One region of the Streptomyces sp. NPDC002564 genome, then DNA from elsewhere that is predicted to be linked to it. Evidence: riboswitches for the same ligand, from Rfam matches in the RefSeq annotation. Region 1 holds a riboswitch; the other holds the start of a gene.
What was found. A riboswitch is a leader RNA that binds a small molecule or an ion and turns the genes downstream of it on or off. The one in region 1 is predicted to bind cobalamin.
Positions count from the first base shown of each region.

Region 2: linked by a shared signal. The riboswitch ahead of ACFYXE_RS29315 (energy-coupling factor ABC transporter permease) and the one ahead of ACFYXE_RS03760 (ribonucleoside-diphosphate reductase subunit alpha) in region 1 are both predicted to bind cobalamin.

Region 1 is NZ_JBIARE010000001.1:820,986-827,837, reverse strand. Features, by position in the region: gene ACFYXE_RS03785 (carbon starvation CstA family protein) at 1-795, shown strand, start outside; gene ACFYXE_RS03780 (YbdD/YjiX family protein) at 801-992, shown strand; gene ACFYXE_RS03775 (DUF3311 domain-containing protein) at 1,104-1,373, shown strand; gene mctP (monocarboxylate uptake permease MctP) at 1,370-3,031, shown strand; gene ACFYXE_RS03765 (GNAT family N-acetyltransferase) at 3,138-3,641, shown strand; cobalamin riboswitch at 3,703-3,839, shown strand; gene ACFYXE_RS03760 (ribonucleoside-diphosphate reductase subunit alpha) at 3,971-6,370, shown strand; gene ACFYXE_RS03755 (ribonucleotide-diphosphate reductase subunit beta) at 6,370-6,852, shown strand, end outside.
Region 2 is NZ_JBIARE010000009.1:256,599-263,450, reverse strand. Features, by position in the region: gene ACFYXE_RS29335 (endo alpha-1,4 polygalactosaminidase) at 1-379, shown strand, start outside; gene ACFYXE_RS29330 (energy-coupling factor ABC transporter ATP-binding protein) at 404-1,309, opposite strand; gene cbiQ (cobalt ECF transporter T component CbiQ) at 1,306-2,055, opposite strand; gene ACFYXE_RS29320 (energy-coupling factor ABC transporter substrate-binding protein) at 2,062-2,505, opposite strand; gene ACFYXE_RS29315 (energy-coupling factor ABC transporter permease) at 2,505-3,215, opposite strand; cobalamin riboswitch at 3,245-3,429, opposite strand; gene ACFYXE_RS29310 (PTS ascorbate transporter subunit IIC) at 3,581-5,149, opposite strand; gene ACFYXE_RS29305 (PTS sugar transporter subunit IIA) at 5,177-5,953, opposite strand; gene ACFYXE_RS29300 (DUF3048 domain-containing protein) at 6,151-6,852, shown strand, end outside.

The DNA.
Region 1 (6,852 bases):
GTCACCGGCGGCTCGATGCGGGCCTTCTGGTACCACTTCGCGATCATGTTCGAGGCGCTGTTCATCCTGACCGCGCTCGACGCGGGCACGCGCGTGGGCCGCTTCATGCTGCAGGACATGCTCGGGAACGTCTACAAGCCGTTCAGGCGGCTGAGCTGGAAGCCGGGACTCGTGCTGACCAGCGCCGCCGTCACCGGCCTGTGGGGCTACTTCCTGTGGGTGGGCGTGCACGAGCCGCTCGGCGGGATCAACCAGCTCTTCCCGATCTTCGGCATCGCCAACCAGCTCCTCGCGGCCGTCGCCCTCGCCGTGTGCACCACCCTCCTGGTGAAGTCCGGACGGCTCAAGTGGGCCTGGGTCACCGGCATTCCGCTCGCCTGGGACGCGACGGTGACGCTGACCGCGAGCTGGCAGAAGGTCTTCTCCGACGACCCGCGCGTCGGCTTCTTCCAGCAGCGCTCCAACTACCGGGACGCCATCGACCAGGGCACGATCCTGCCGCCCGCCAAGACCATGGACGACATGCACACCGTGGTCACCAACTCCACGGTGGACGGCGTCCTTTCGGCGACGCTCGCCCTGCTCGTCGTCGTCGTGATCCTCGACGCCGCCCGGGTCTGCGTGCGCCACCTCCGCACCCCCGACGCCTCACGGCTGAGCGAAGCCCCGTACGTGGAGTCGAAGTTGACCGCGCCCGCCGGACTCTTCGCGACCCCCGAGGAGAAGCGGGAGGCCCTGGAGCACAAGGACAGGGAACAGGAGCGGGCGACGGCCGGGCCGGGGGCGGGCGCGTGACGGCGATGCTGCTGCGGGGCCTGCGCTGGATGCGCTGGTACGTCAGGGAGTTGACCGACGAGTCGGCGTACGAACGGTATGTGGCGCATATCCGCGGGGACCATCCGGACGCAACCGTCCCCAGCCGACGCGCATTTGAGCGCATGCGGACAGAGCGGCAGGAGTCGGACCCCGAACAGGGCTTCCGCTGCTGCTGAGCAGGCACATTGACCCGTCCGTTATCCGGACGGGGGTTCCATACCGCGAGACTGTGGCTTAGATTTCCCGCACGTTAAGCATGGGATAAGTGAGGGAACGGGAGCCGCGATATGTCAGATGCGCCTGAAGTGGACCGACCGGTCGTGACACCGGTCCGGGTGGTCATCGCCGTCTGCCTCGTCGCGCCCTTCGTGGCGATGCTCTGGGTGAGCTCCTACGCCAAGGTCGACCCGACGCTCATCGGCATCCCGTTCTTCTACTGGTACCAGATGCTGTGGGTGCTCATCTCCACGGCACTCACGATGATCGCGTACAAGCTGTGGCAGCGCGACCAGCGCTCCCGCAGGGCCGCGCGGGCCCAGGGGGGTGCCGGACAGTGACCACACCCGCATCGACGACACTCGCATCGGGGACCGGCGGCGTGAACGGCGTCGCCCTCGCGGTCTTCATCTTCTTCTTCGCCGCGGTCACCGTCATGGGCTTCCTCGCCGCCCGCTGGCGCAAGGCCGAGAACGAGCAGAGCCTGGACGAATGGGGCCTGGGCGGACGGTCGTTCGGCACCTGGGTCACCTGGTTCCTGCTCGGCGGCGACCTGTACACCGCGTACACCTTCGTGGCCGTCCCCGCGGCCATCTACGCGGCGGGCGCGGCCGGCTTCTTCGCCGTGCCGTACACGATCCTCGTCTATCCGCTGATCTTCACCTTCCTGCCCCGCCTGTGGTCGGTCTCGCACAAGCACGGCTATGTGACCACCTCCGACTTCGTGCGCGGGCGCTTCGGCTCCAAGGGCCTGTCCCTCGCCGTCGCGGTCACCGGCATCCTCGCCACGATGCCGTACATCGCGCTCCAGCTCGTCGGCATCCAGGCCGTCCTGGACGTCATGGGCATCGGCGGCGGTCCCGACACGAACTGGTTCGTCAAGGACCTGCCGCTGCTGATCGCGTTCGCCGTGCTCGCCGCGTACACCTACTCGTCCGGCCTGCGCGCGCCCGCGCTGATCGCGTTCGTGAAGGACGGCCTGATCTATCTCGTCATCGCCGTCGCGATCATCTACATCCCGATCAAGCTCGGCGGCTTCGACGAGATCTTCCGGGCCGCGAACGACAAGTTCTCGGCGGCCAACGAGGCGGCGGGCAAACCGGTCGCCGGGCTCGCGCCGGGCGAGTCGGGGCAGTGGACCTACGCCACGCTGGCGCTCGGCTCCGCGCTCGCCCTGTTCATGTACCCGCACTCGATCACCGCGACCCTCTCCTCCAAGAGCCGCAACGTGATCCGCCGCAACACCACCATCCTGCCGCTCTACTCGCTGATGCTGGGCCTGCTCGCGCTGCTCGGCTTCATGGCGATCGCGGCCGGGGTGAAGGTGGAGAACGGCCAGCTGGCCATCCCCCAGCTGTTCGAGGACATGTTCCCCGACTGGTTCACCGGTGTCGCCTTCGCCGCCATCGGCATCGGCGCGCTCGTGCCGGCGGCCATCATGTCGATCGCGGCCGCGAATCTCTTCACCCGCAACATCTACAAGGACTTCCTCAAGCCGGACGCCACGCCCGAGCAGGAGACCAAGGTCTCCAAGCTGGTCTCGCTGCTGGTCAAGGTCGGCGCGCTGGCCTTCGTGCTCACCATGGACAAGACCGTCGCGATCAACTTCCAGCTGCTCGGCGGCATCTGGATCCTGCAGACCATGCCCGCCCTGGTCGGCGGCCTGTTCACCCGCTGGTTCCACCGCTGGGCGCTGCTCGCGGGCTGGGCGGTCGGCATGGTCTACGGCACGGTCGCCGCGTACGGGGTGGCCTCGCCGACGCAGAAGCACTTCGGCGGCTCGTCCGACGAGATCCCCGGCATCGGTGAGATCGGCTACATCGGCCTCACCGCGTTCGTGCTGAACGTGGTGGTCACCGTGGTCCTCACGTTCGTCCTGAAGGCCCTCAAGGCCCCCGAGGGCATCGACGAGACCTCCCCCGGGGACTACACGGCCGACGCGGGCGACCCCGGCGTCATGGAGGAACTGCCCAAGGCGACGGCGGGCTCCGGGCACTGACCCTGCCCCGCCGCTCCCCGCGCACGAACGCACGAACCCACGAAACTGACGAAGGCCGCCGGAAAACCGGCGGCCTTCGCCGTGCCGCTGTTGCACACTGCGCCCCATGGACATCACGATCAGGCCCGCCCGCCCCGAGGAGTACCCGGCGCTGGGCGATCTCACCGGACAGGCCTATCTCGGCGACGGACACCTGACGGACCCCGGCGACCCCTATCTGGGCGTGCTGCGGGACGTGGCCGGGCGCGCGGCGCGGGCCGAGGTCCTGGTGGCCGTGGCGGACGGCACACCGGACGCCGCGGTGCTCGGCTGCGTGACCTTCGTGCCCGCGCCCGGACCCATGTCGGACATCGCCCGGGAGGGCCAGGCGGAGATCCGCATGCTGGCCGTGTCCCCCGCCGCACGCGGCCGGGGCGCGGGCGAGACACTGGTACGGGAATGCCTGCGGCGCGCCAGGGAGGCGGGCCGCGACGGTCTCGTCCTGTCCACCCAGCCCTCGATGCACGCGGCCCACCGGCTCTACGAACGCCTGGGCTTCCGGCGCACCCCGCAGCGGGACTGGCAGCCGGTCGAGGACCTGACGCTGCTCACCTACGAGTTGACGTTCTAGGACAGTCTCCGCACGCCGACCCCTCGACGCCGACACAAGATGTGGGCCTGCTTCAGAAACCCGGCACAAGATGTATGCTCGTGCTCGCTGTCGTCGCAGGGGAATCCGGTGCAAGTCCGGAACTGTCCCGCAACGGTGTACGTGTACGCATTCGTCGTGCGCGGAGTCCGAGGACCTGCCGGCAGTGCACCCGTGCCGTCCGGCCCGGGTGCCGACCGTCCGGGCCTCGTGGAATGGGCCGGTGGACGCGGTACGCCACCCTGCCCGGGTGCGCCCGTGTGTGCCGATCCCCTCCCCCAGGCCCAGAGCCGAGCGAGGGAGAGCTCCACGTGACCATCGCGCCTGCCGAACCTGCGTCAGCGCTGTCGCTGCCGACCGCCGAGGGTACCGACGGGCCAGGGGCCGCGCTGCTGCGCACCCTGACCGACCTCACCGCCGACCTCCCCGACGCCGATCCCGGCCGGGTCGCCGCCGCCGCGTTGCGCGGCCGGTCGGCGCGGGCCGACGAGGCGGAGCTGCGGGAGCTCGCGACCGAGGCAGCCGCGGGGCTCATCTCCGAGGACCCGGCGTACTCCCGGCTCGCCGCCCGGCTCCTGAGCCTGTCCATCGCCGCCGAGGCGGCCTCGCAGGGCGTGCGCTCCTTCACCGAGTCGGTCGCCGTCGGGCACCGCGAGGGTCTGATCGCCGACCGCACCGCCGCCTTCGTGACCGCCCACGCGGCCCGCCTCGACGCGCTCGTGGACGCCGCCCACGCGGACGGCGCCGACTTCCGCTTCGGCTACTTCGGCCTGCGCACGCTGCACAGCCGCTACCTGCTGCGCCACCCGATCACCCGGCAGGTCGTCGAGACCCCGCAGCACTTCATGCTGCGCGTCGCCGCGGGCCTGGCCGAGGACGAGAGCACCCGCGCCGTCGACGAGGTGGCCGCGCTGTACGGCCTGATGAGCCGCCTGGACTACCTGCCGTCCTCGCCGACGCTCTTCAACTCCGGCACCCGCCACCCGCAGATGTCGTCCTGCTACCTGCTCGACTCCCCGCTGGACGAGCTCGACTCCATCTACGACCGCTACCACCAGGTCGCGCGCCTCTCCAAGCACGCCGGCGGCATCGGCCTCTCGTACTCCCGCATCCGCTCCCGCGGCTCGCTGATCCGCGGCACGAACGGGCACTCCAACGGCATCGTGCCGTTCCTCAAGACGCTGGACGCCTCGGTGGCCGCGGTGAACCAGGGCGGGCGGCGCAAGGGCGCGGCCGCGGTGTACCTGGAGACCTGGCACTCCGACATCGAGGAGTTCCTGGAGCTGCGCGACAACACCGGTGAGGACGCGCGCCGCACGCACAACCTGAACCTCGCGCACTGGATCCCCGACGAGTTCATGCGCCGGGTGGCCGCCGACCGGCCGTGGTCGCTGTTCTCGCCGTCCGACGTGCCCGACCTCGTCGACCTGTGGGGCGAGGAGTTCGACGCCGCCTACCGCGCGGCGGAGGCCGCGGGCCTGGCGAAGAAGACCATCCCGGCGCGCGAGCTGTACGGCCGCATGATGCGCACCCTCGCGCAGACCGGCAACGGCTGGATGACGTTCAAGGACGCCGCCAACCGCACCGCCAACCAGACGGCGGAGCCCGGCCACACCGTGCACTCGTCCAACCTGTGCACCGAGATCCTGGAGGTGACGGACGACGGGGAGACGGCCGTCTGCAACCTGGGCTCGGTCAACCTCGGCGCCTTCGTCGACCGGGCCGCCCAGGACATCGACTGGGAGCGCCTGGACGAGACCGTCCGCACGGCCGTCACCTTCCTCGACCGGGTCGTCGACATCAACTTCTACCCGACCGAGCAGGCCGGGCGCTCCAACGCCAGGTGGCGCCCGGTGGGCCTGGGCGCCATGGGCCTGCAGGACGTCTTCTTCCAGCTGAAGCTGCCGTTCGACTCCCCCGCCGCACGCGCCCTCTCGACCCGGATCGCCGAGCGGATCATGCTCGCCTCCTACGAGGCGTCCGCGGACCTCGCCGAGCGCAACGGCCCGCTGCCCGCCTGGGAGAAGACCCGCACCGCGCGCGGCGTGCTGCACCCCGACCACTACGGCGTCGAGCCGACCTGGCCGGAGCGGTGGGCGGCGCTGCGGGAACGTATCGCCGCGACCGGCATGCGCAACTCGCTGCTGCTGGCCATCGCGCCGACCGCGACCATCGCGTCCATCGCCGGTGTCTACGAGTGCATCGAGCCGCAGGTCTCCAACCTCTTCAAGCGCGAGACCCTGTCCGGCGAGTTCCTCCAGGTCAACTCCTACCTGGTGCAGGAGCTCAAGCGGCTCGGCGTGTGGGACGCCAAGACCCGTGAGGCGCTGCGCGAGGCCAACGGCTCGGTGCAGGGCTTCGACTGGGTGCCCGCGGACGTCCGCGAGCTGTACCGCACCGCGTGGGAGATCCCGCAGCGCGGCCTGATCGACATGGCCGCGGCGCGCACCCCCTACCTCGACCAGGCGCAGTCCCTGAACCTCTTCCTGGAGACGCCGACCATCGGCAAGCTCTCCTCGATGTACGCCTACGCCTGGCAGCAGGGCCTGAAGACCACGTACTACCTGCGCTCGCGCCCGGCGACGCGCATCGCCCGCGCGGCCGGCGGTACCCGGTCCGCCGCCGCGGCCCCCGTCCCCCAGCAGGTGACCGACCCCGACGCCGTCGCCTGCTCCCTGGAAAACCCCGAGTCCTGCGAGGCCTGCCAGTAATGAGCTCCACCACCCACAGCGAGAAGAACCTCCTCGACCCGGGCTTCGAGCTGACCCTGCGCCCCATGCGCTACCCGGACTTCTACGAGCGCTACCGGGACGCGATCAAGAACACCTGGACCGTCGAGGAGGTCGACCTCCACTCGGACGTCGCCGACCTGGCGAAGCTGTCCCCGGGCGAGCAGCACATGATCGGCCGTCTGGTCGCGTTCTTCGCGACGGGCGACTCGATCGTCTCCAACAACCTCGTGCTGACGCTGTACAAGCACATCAACTCCCCCGAGGCGCGGCTCTACCTGAGCCGTCAGCTCTTCGAGGAGGCCGTGCACGTCCAGTTCTATCTGACGCTGCTCGACACGTACCTGCCCGACCCGGAGGACCGCGCGGCCGCCTTCGACGCGGTCGAGGAGATCCCCTCGATCCGGGAGAAGGCCGAGTTCTGCTTCAAGTGGATGGACTCGGTCGAGAAGCTGGAGCGGCTG
Region 2 (6,852 bases), on a different contig from region 1:
CGCGGTGGAGCCCGACAACCTCGACTCCTACGAACGCTCCGACGACCTGCTGACCGCCGACGACGCCGCCGACTTCGCCCGGCTCCTCGCCCGGCGCGCGCACCACCGGGGCCTGGCCATCGCCCAGAAGAACACCACCGACCTGCTGGACCGGCGGAGGGACATCGGCTTCGACTTCGCCGTGGCCGAGGAGTGCGCGCAGTACAAGGAGTGCCAGGACTACGCGTCCGCGTACCGCGGCAAGGTCTTCGACATCGAGTACGTGGCGAAGGACTTCGACGCCGCCTGCCGCACGTACGGCAAGAAGCTCTCGATCACGCTCCGCGACCGTGACGTGCGGCCCGAGGGCGAGGAAGGCCACGTGTACCGGCACTGCTGAGCGCGCGGTGCGCCGCTGCCGGGATCAGCTCTCACCCGCGGCGCCCGGCGCGCCCGTGTGCGTTCCGGCCGCCAGAGCCGCCAACTCCTCGGCGGTGCGCGGGTCCTCGCCGGTGGCCAGGCCGTGGGTGCGCAGCAGCTCACCGACGGCGATGCCCCAGGGCAGGTGCAGCCCGGCCTGCGCCAGCAGGTCGCGCCGGGCCAGCATCCGCTCCACCGGCCCGGTGCGCACCCCGGAGGGCGTGAGCAGCGCCGCGTCGTCGGCCCAGCGCAGGGCGAGATCCACGTCGTGGGTGGCCATCACCACGGTGGTCCCGGCGTCCCGCAGCCGCTGCAGGGTGGCGAGCAGCCGCTCCTGCCCGTCGGGGTCGAGCCCGGCGGTCGGTTCGTCGAGGATCAGCACGCGCGGACGCATGGCCACGGCACCGGCGATGGCGGTCCGCTTCCGCTGCCCGTAGGAGAGCAGGTGGGTGGGGCGGTCCGCGAGCGCGACGATGTCCAGGGCCGCGAGTGCCTCCGCGACCCGGGCCCTGACCTCGGGGTCCGGCAGGCCGAGGTTGAGCGGTCCGAACGACACGTCCTGCTCGACCGAGGCCGCGAAGAGCTGGTCGTCCGGGTCCTGCACGACCAGCTGCACGGTCGTCCGCAGCCGGGTCAGGCCCCTGCGGTCGTACGTGACGGGAGCGCCGTCCAGGGTCAGGGAGCCCCCGGCCGGGCGCAGTCCGCCGCTGAGGAGCCGCATGAGGGTCGTCTTGCCGCTGCCGTTGCGGCCGAGCAGCGCGAGCGCCCGCCCCTCGACGACGTCGAAGTCCAGGCCGCTGAGCACGGTGGGCCCGTCCTCGTAGGCGTAGGACGCGGCGCGCAGGGCGACCACGGGCCCGCCCGGCCCGTCGGGAGCGCCCGGCTCGCGCAGAGCTGTCGGCTCGCTCATGGCAGGAACCTTTCCAGGACGAGGGTGAGGGCCACCAGGCCCACGAGGAGCGCCGCGGCCGCGGTCACGAAGGGCCGCGAGACCCGGGCCTCGGGCACCAGGACCCGCAGGGTGCCGTCGTAGCCGCGGCCCGCGAGCCCGGCCTGCAGCCGGCCGGCCCGGTCGAAGGCGCGCACGAACGCGGTGGCGCCGAGACCGGCCAGGGAGCGCCAGGTGGCCGCGCGGGTGGTGTGGCCGAGCCGGGCGGCCTGCGCCTGCCGGATGCGGCCCATGGAGTCCAGGAGCAGGAAGCTCATCCGGTACGTCACGAGCGCCACGTCCACGACCGGCGCGGGGACACCCGCCTTCACCAGCCGGGGCAGCAGGTCCGACATCGGTGTGGTGAAGGCGAAGAGGAGCACCCCGAGCGAGGCGGCGGAGGTCCGCAGGAGCAGGCCTCCCGCGCGGGCCGGGCCGCCTTCGGCGAAGGCCACGAACCCGTCGGGGCCGCCGAGTTGGACGAGCAGGGTCAGTGCTCCCGTCACGCAGAAACCGAGCGGCACGCGGTAGGCGCGCCACAGTTTGCGGGGCGGTACGCCCGCCGGGCCGAGCAGCACGGTGACGGCGGTGACCAGCACGAGGGCGGCGCCCGGCCAGGGCGGCAGCGAGATGGCGAGGACGGTGAGTCCGAGCCCGAGCACCGCCTTGTCGACCGGGTGCCGGCGGCGCCAGCGACTGCTGTGCGCCGCCGCGTCGATGGGCAGCACGCCGGATCAGACCTGCCCGGTGCCGGACCCGGCGCCGCCGGCATCGGCCGACCGCCGGGCACCGACGGGCTGGTGCGCGCCGTCGCCGTCCGGCTCGGCGGCCTGGTCGCCGAGCGCCTCCCCGGGGGGCGCCTCTTCGGTGCGGGCGGCCTGCTCGGCGCCCTGACGGCGGCCCTTGCGCAGGCCGAAGTAGTACGCGAGGACGCCCGCTCCGATGGCCGCCTGGAGGGCGAAGAGCGCGGACTCGATCTCGCCGGACGGGGGTTCGTACAGCGGCGAGAACCACGGCTCGTAGTCCGGCTTGATCTCGGTGATGGCCGTCTCGGCCTGCGCGTCGGCGCCGGCGAACGGCTCCTTCTCGTCGTCCCCGAGGCCGAGCGCGAGGGGCAGCACCGCGAGAGCGGCGACGATCACGACGAGCAGGATGTTGATCTTTGCGTTCTTGTTCATCAGGCGCTGGCCCCCGTCTCGGTCCTGGTGGTGGCGTCCGCCTGCTTGCGCTGCAGCAGCACGCCGAGCCGGGTGAGCTCGCCCTTGCTGGACTGCACGAGCAGCCGCATCACGAGGACGGTGAGCAGTCCCTCGCTGACCGCCAGCGGGATCTGCGTGACGGCGAAGATGCCGCCGAACTTGCCCAGCGCGCCGAGGAAGCCGCTGCTGGGGTCGGGGAAGGCCAGGGCCAGCTGGACGCTGGTGACGCAGTACGTGGACAGGTCGGCGACGAACGCGCCGAAGAACACGGCGACCATGAGCGGCACGTCGTACCGCTTGAGGAGCCGGTAGACCGCGTATCCGGCCCAGGGTCCGACGATCGCCATCGAGAACACGTTGGCGCCCAGCGTGGTGAGCCCGCCGTGGGCGAGCAGCAGCGCCTGGAAGAGCAGGGTGATGGTGCCGAGCACCGTCATGATGGGCGGCCGGAACAGGATCGCACCGAGCCCGGTTCCGGTCGGGTGGGAGCAACTGCCCGTCACGGACGGGATCTTCAGTGCGGAAAGGACAAAGGTGAAGGCTCCGGAGGCACCCAGGAGCAGGGTGCTCTCCGGGTGTTCCTTGACCTCACGGGTCAGGGAGCGGACTCCGTGGACGACGAACGGCGCGGACGCGACGCCCCAGGCGATCGCGTGCGCGGGTGGGAGGAAACCCTCGGCTATGTGCATGGCTCAGCAGACCCTCTCCAGCACCTCGTGGATGGACAACGTGCCTTGGCCGGTCTCCTGGCTGACGGGTCTTACCGACCGGACTCCGCCTTCCCGGGTACGCGAGTACCCAGTGGCTGCCGCGAGGGCTGGAGCCGGACTTCCCGATCACAGTGGCGAGGGCCGCACCGGCATCACACCGGATTTCCCGTGCACCAAGGCGTGGTGACATTAGTGCTCAACTGATCTGCTGACAACTTGCGGCCGCTGCGCCGTGATGTCACACGCGAGCGCGTGTACCACCGCGTGCGCCCCTGTTCAGAGCGGGTGCGCGCCGGTTCGGAGCAGGTGCGCGCGTGGTCGGAGCAGGTCCGCGCGGTCCGTGGTCAGGCGCCGTCGTCCGGCGGCGGGGGCGGCTTCGGGGCGCCGCGCGGGGGTGCGATCTTCGCGTACGCGACGGGGGAACCGGCGGGAGCGGCGGCCGGGGTGAGCGCCCGGTCGGCGGGGAGCAGCGCGTCGCGGCGGGCGCCGGGGTCCCAGCCGGTCTCCACGACCCGCTTCTGCACGACGATCGCGCCGAGCAGGACGGCCGCGCCGATCAGCAGCATCAGGACGATCCCGCCGGTTTCGCCCGCCTTCGCCGCATAGCCGATGAGGGTGCCGAACCAGCCGAAGTCGGCGTCGCCGAAGGTGGTGTTCTCGTCCCCGAAGGCGCCGAGGACCTTCAGGAGCAGGGCGGGCAGGAAGGTGATGAGGACGCCGTTGAGGAAGGCGCCGAGTGCGGCGCCGCGGCGGCCACCGGTCGCGTTGCCGTAGACCCCGGCCGCGCCGCCGGTGAAGAAGTGCGGGACCAGGCCGGGCAGCACGAGCGCGAGCCCGAGGGCCGGGTGGAAGACCCAGGCCAGCAGCCCGAGGCTGACGAGACCCCCGATGAAGCTGGCGATGAAGCCGATCAGGACGGCGTTCTGTGCATAGGGGAAGACGATGGGCGCGTCCAGGGAGGGCAGGGCTCCGGGCACGAGCTTCTGCGCGATGCCCTGGAAGGCGGGCACGAGTTCGCCGAGGATCGTGCGGACGCCGAAGAGGATCACGGCGACGGCGATGCCGAACTGCAGGCCCTGCATGACGGACTGCATGACGTAGTCGCCGACGCCGGTCGCGCCCGCCGCGCCGTTCTCGCCGAAGGCCTTGAAGGCCGCCGCCTTGCCCACCTTGCCGAGGAAGACCAGCGACATGATCAGGTAGATGAGCACCATGGACAGGGCGGTGGCGACCATCGAGTCGCGCAGGAAGCGCAGGCCCTCGGGGAGGTTCATCTCCTCGGTGCTGCGGCTGCGCTTGCCCACCAGCTGTCCGGTCGCGCCCGCCGCGATGTACCCGGCCGTGCCGAAGTGGCCGATCGCGACGCTGTCGTTGCCGGTGACACGCTTGGTCCAGGGGTGCGCGAAGGCGGGCATGGCGACCAGCAGGATGCCGAGCAGTACGCCGCCGACGACGACCACGACCCATGACGCCTGGCCCGCGATGGCCAGCACCATCGTCAACAGGGTCGCCATGAACAGCATGTGATGCCCGGTCAGGAAGACATAGCGCAGCGGGGTGAAGCGGGCCAGGAGCAGGCTGACGGCGAAGCCGAGGATCATCAGCCAGGCGACGCGGGCGCCGTACTGCTCCTGCGCGATGCCGACGATCGCCTCGTTGGTGGGGATCACTCCGTGCGCCCCGGTGGCGCCCTGGATCATCTCGCCGAGCGGGGCGAGGGCGCCGACGACGAGCGTCGCGCCGGCCCCGATGAGCAGGAAGCCGAGCGTCGCCTTGATGGCGCCGCCGACGATCTGCCCGGCGGTCTTCTTGAGCGCGATCAGACCCGCGGCCGTGATGAGGCCGATGAGGTACGCGGGTTGGCTGAGGATCTCGTTGACGAGGAACTCGGCGATCGACACGAGCCAGTCCATGGTGGTTCCCTCCTGGGCGCGGGGCCGTCAGACGTCGTAGGTGTCCCTGAGCACGCGGTCGGCCTCCGCCGCGCTGGTGAAGTCCTCGACGACCTTCACCGGGACGCCCACGTCACCGAGGGTCCTGGCGATCTCCCGCGAGGTGAGGATGGCGACGGCCTCGTCGGCCTTGCCCTTGGCCGAGATGGTGTCCGTCGCCTCCACGGTGACGTACCGGCCCCATCCCCAGCGGTCCAGGACGCCCTCGACGGTCTGCTTGAGGAACAGGCTCGTGCCGACGCCGTTGCCGCAGACCGTCAGGATCTTGTGCAGGTCCCCGCCGCGCGCGGCCCGTCCGCGCGGCCGGGCGGGCGCGGGGCCATCGCCGAGGAGGGCGTGCACCTGGGCGGGCGTCGTCGCCTCGCGCAGCGCACGGGCCGTGCCGGGGTCGGCGAGCAGCCGGGCCAGGGCGCCCATCGCCGCGGTGTGCTCGGAGGCGTCCTTCGCGGCGAGGCCGACCACCAGCTCGACGGGGTCGTTGGTGTCGTGCCCGAACGCGACCGGGGCCGCGAGGCGCACCCAGGACATGCCGGTGCGCAGGACGGCGGGCGAGGGGCGGGCGTGGGCGAAGGCGAGCCCCGGCGCGATGACGATGTAGGGCCCGTTCTCCTGGACGTTCTCGATCATCTCCGCGGTGTACGTGTCGGTGGCGGCACCGGTGGCGACCATCAGGTCGCCGGCGCGCCGGACGGCCTCGCGCCAGTTCGCCGCCGGGGCGTCGAGGAGCACGGCTTCCACGGGGAGGATCTCGGTCAGCGCTGCCATGCCCATGATTGTCTCCGACGTGCGGGGCCCGGCACGTCGGCGCCGCCGTTCGGGGCGCAGCCACGCGGGGTGCCCCCGGAAAGAGTGACGTGACCAGGGTGGATGGCCCCAGCGGCGGTTGGCGGTACGGCCCCGGGAGGTAGATGTGCGCCTGCCGGTGTGCAACGACCGGTTCCGTCACGAATGGAGACGCCTAGATGGCAGCAACGACAGTCCGGGCCACCCGCCGCACCCGCCTCGGCGCGAAAGTGCTCGCGCTGGTCGCCACGGCGACGCTCACCGTGGGTGCCCCCTCCTGGGCGAGCGCACCGGCCCCGGCACCGGCCAGGGAGGACGCTCCCGCGCCGCGCACCTCGCCGTTCACCGGTCTCACGGCCGATCAGGGGCCGGTCCTCGCCGTGAAGTTCGACAACGCCCGGGGAGCCCGGCCGCACACCGGCCTCGACCAGGCCGACATCGTCTACGTGGAGAAGGTCGAGGGCGGCATGAGCCGCCTGATGGGCGTGTACTCCAGCAAGTACCCGCGCGCGGTCGGACCGGTGCGCAGCGCCCGCGAGTCCGACGTGGAGCTCCTGCGCCAGTTCGGCCGCCCCGCGCTCGCCTACTCCGGCGTGCGCAGCGCGCTGCAGAAGACGCTCAGGGACTCGCCGCTGTACGCCCGCCCGCACGGCCGGGTTCCCGGCGCCTACTTCCGTGAGGGCGGCCGCGCCGCGCCGCACAACCTGTTCCTGCGTCCGAAGGCGCTGCTGCGGTCGGCGCCGAAGGCGGACCGGCCGAACGACATCGGCTTCCGGTTCGGCGCGGCCCCGCAGGGCGGCACCCGCGCCGACGTGCGGACCGTCAGATACGCCTCGGCGAGCCACTCCTTCCGCTGGTCGCCGCGGGAGGGCCGCTGGCTG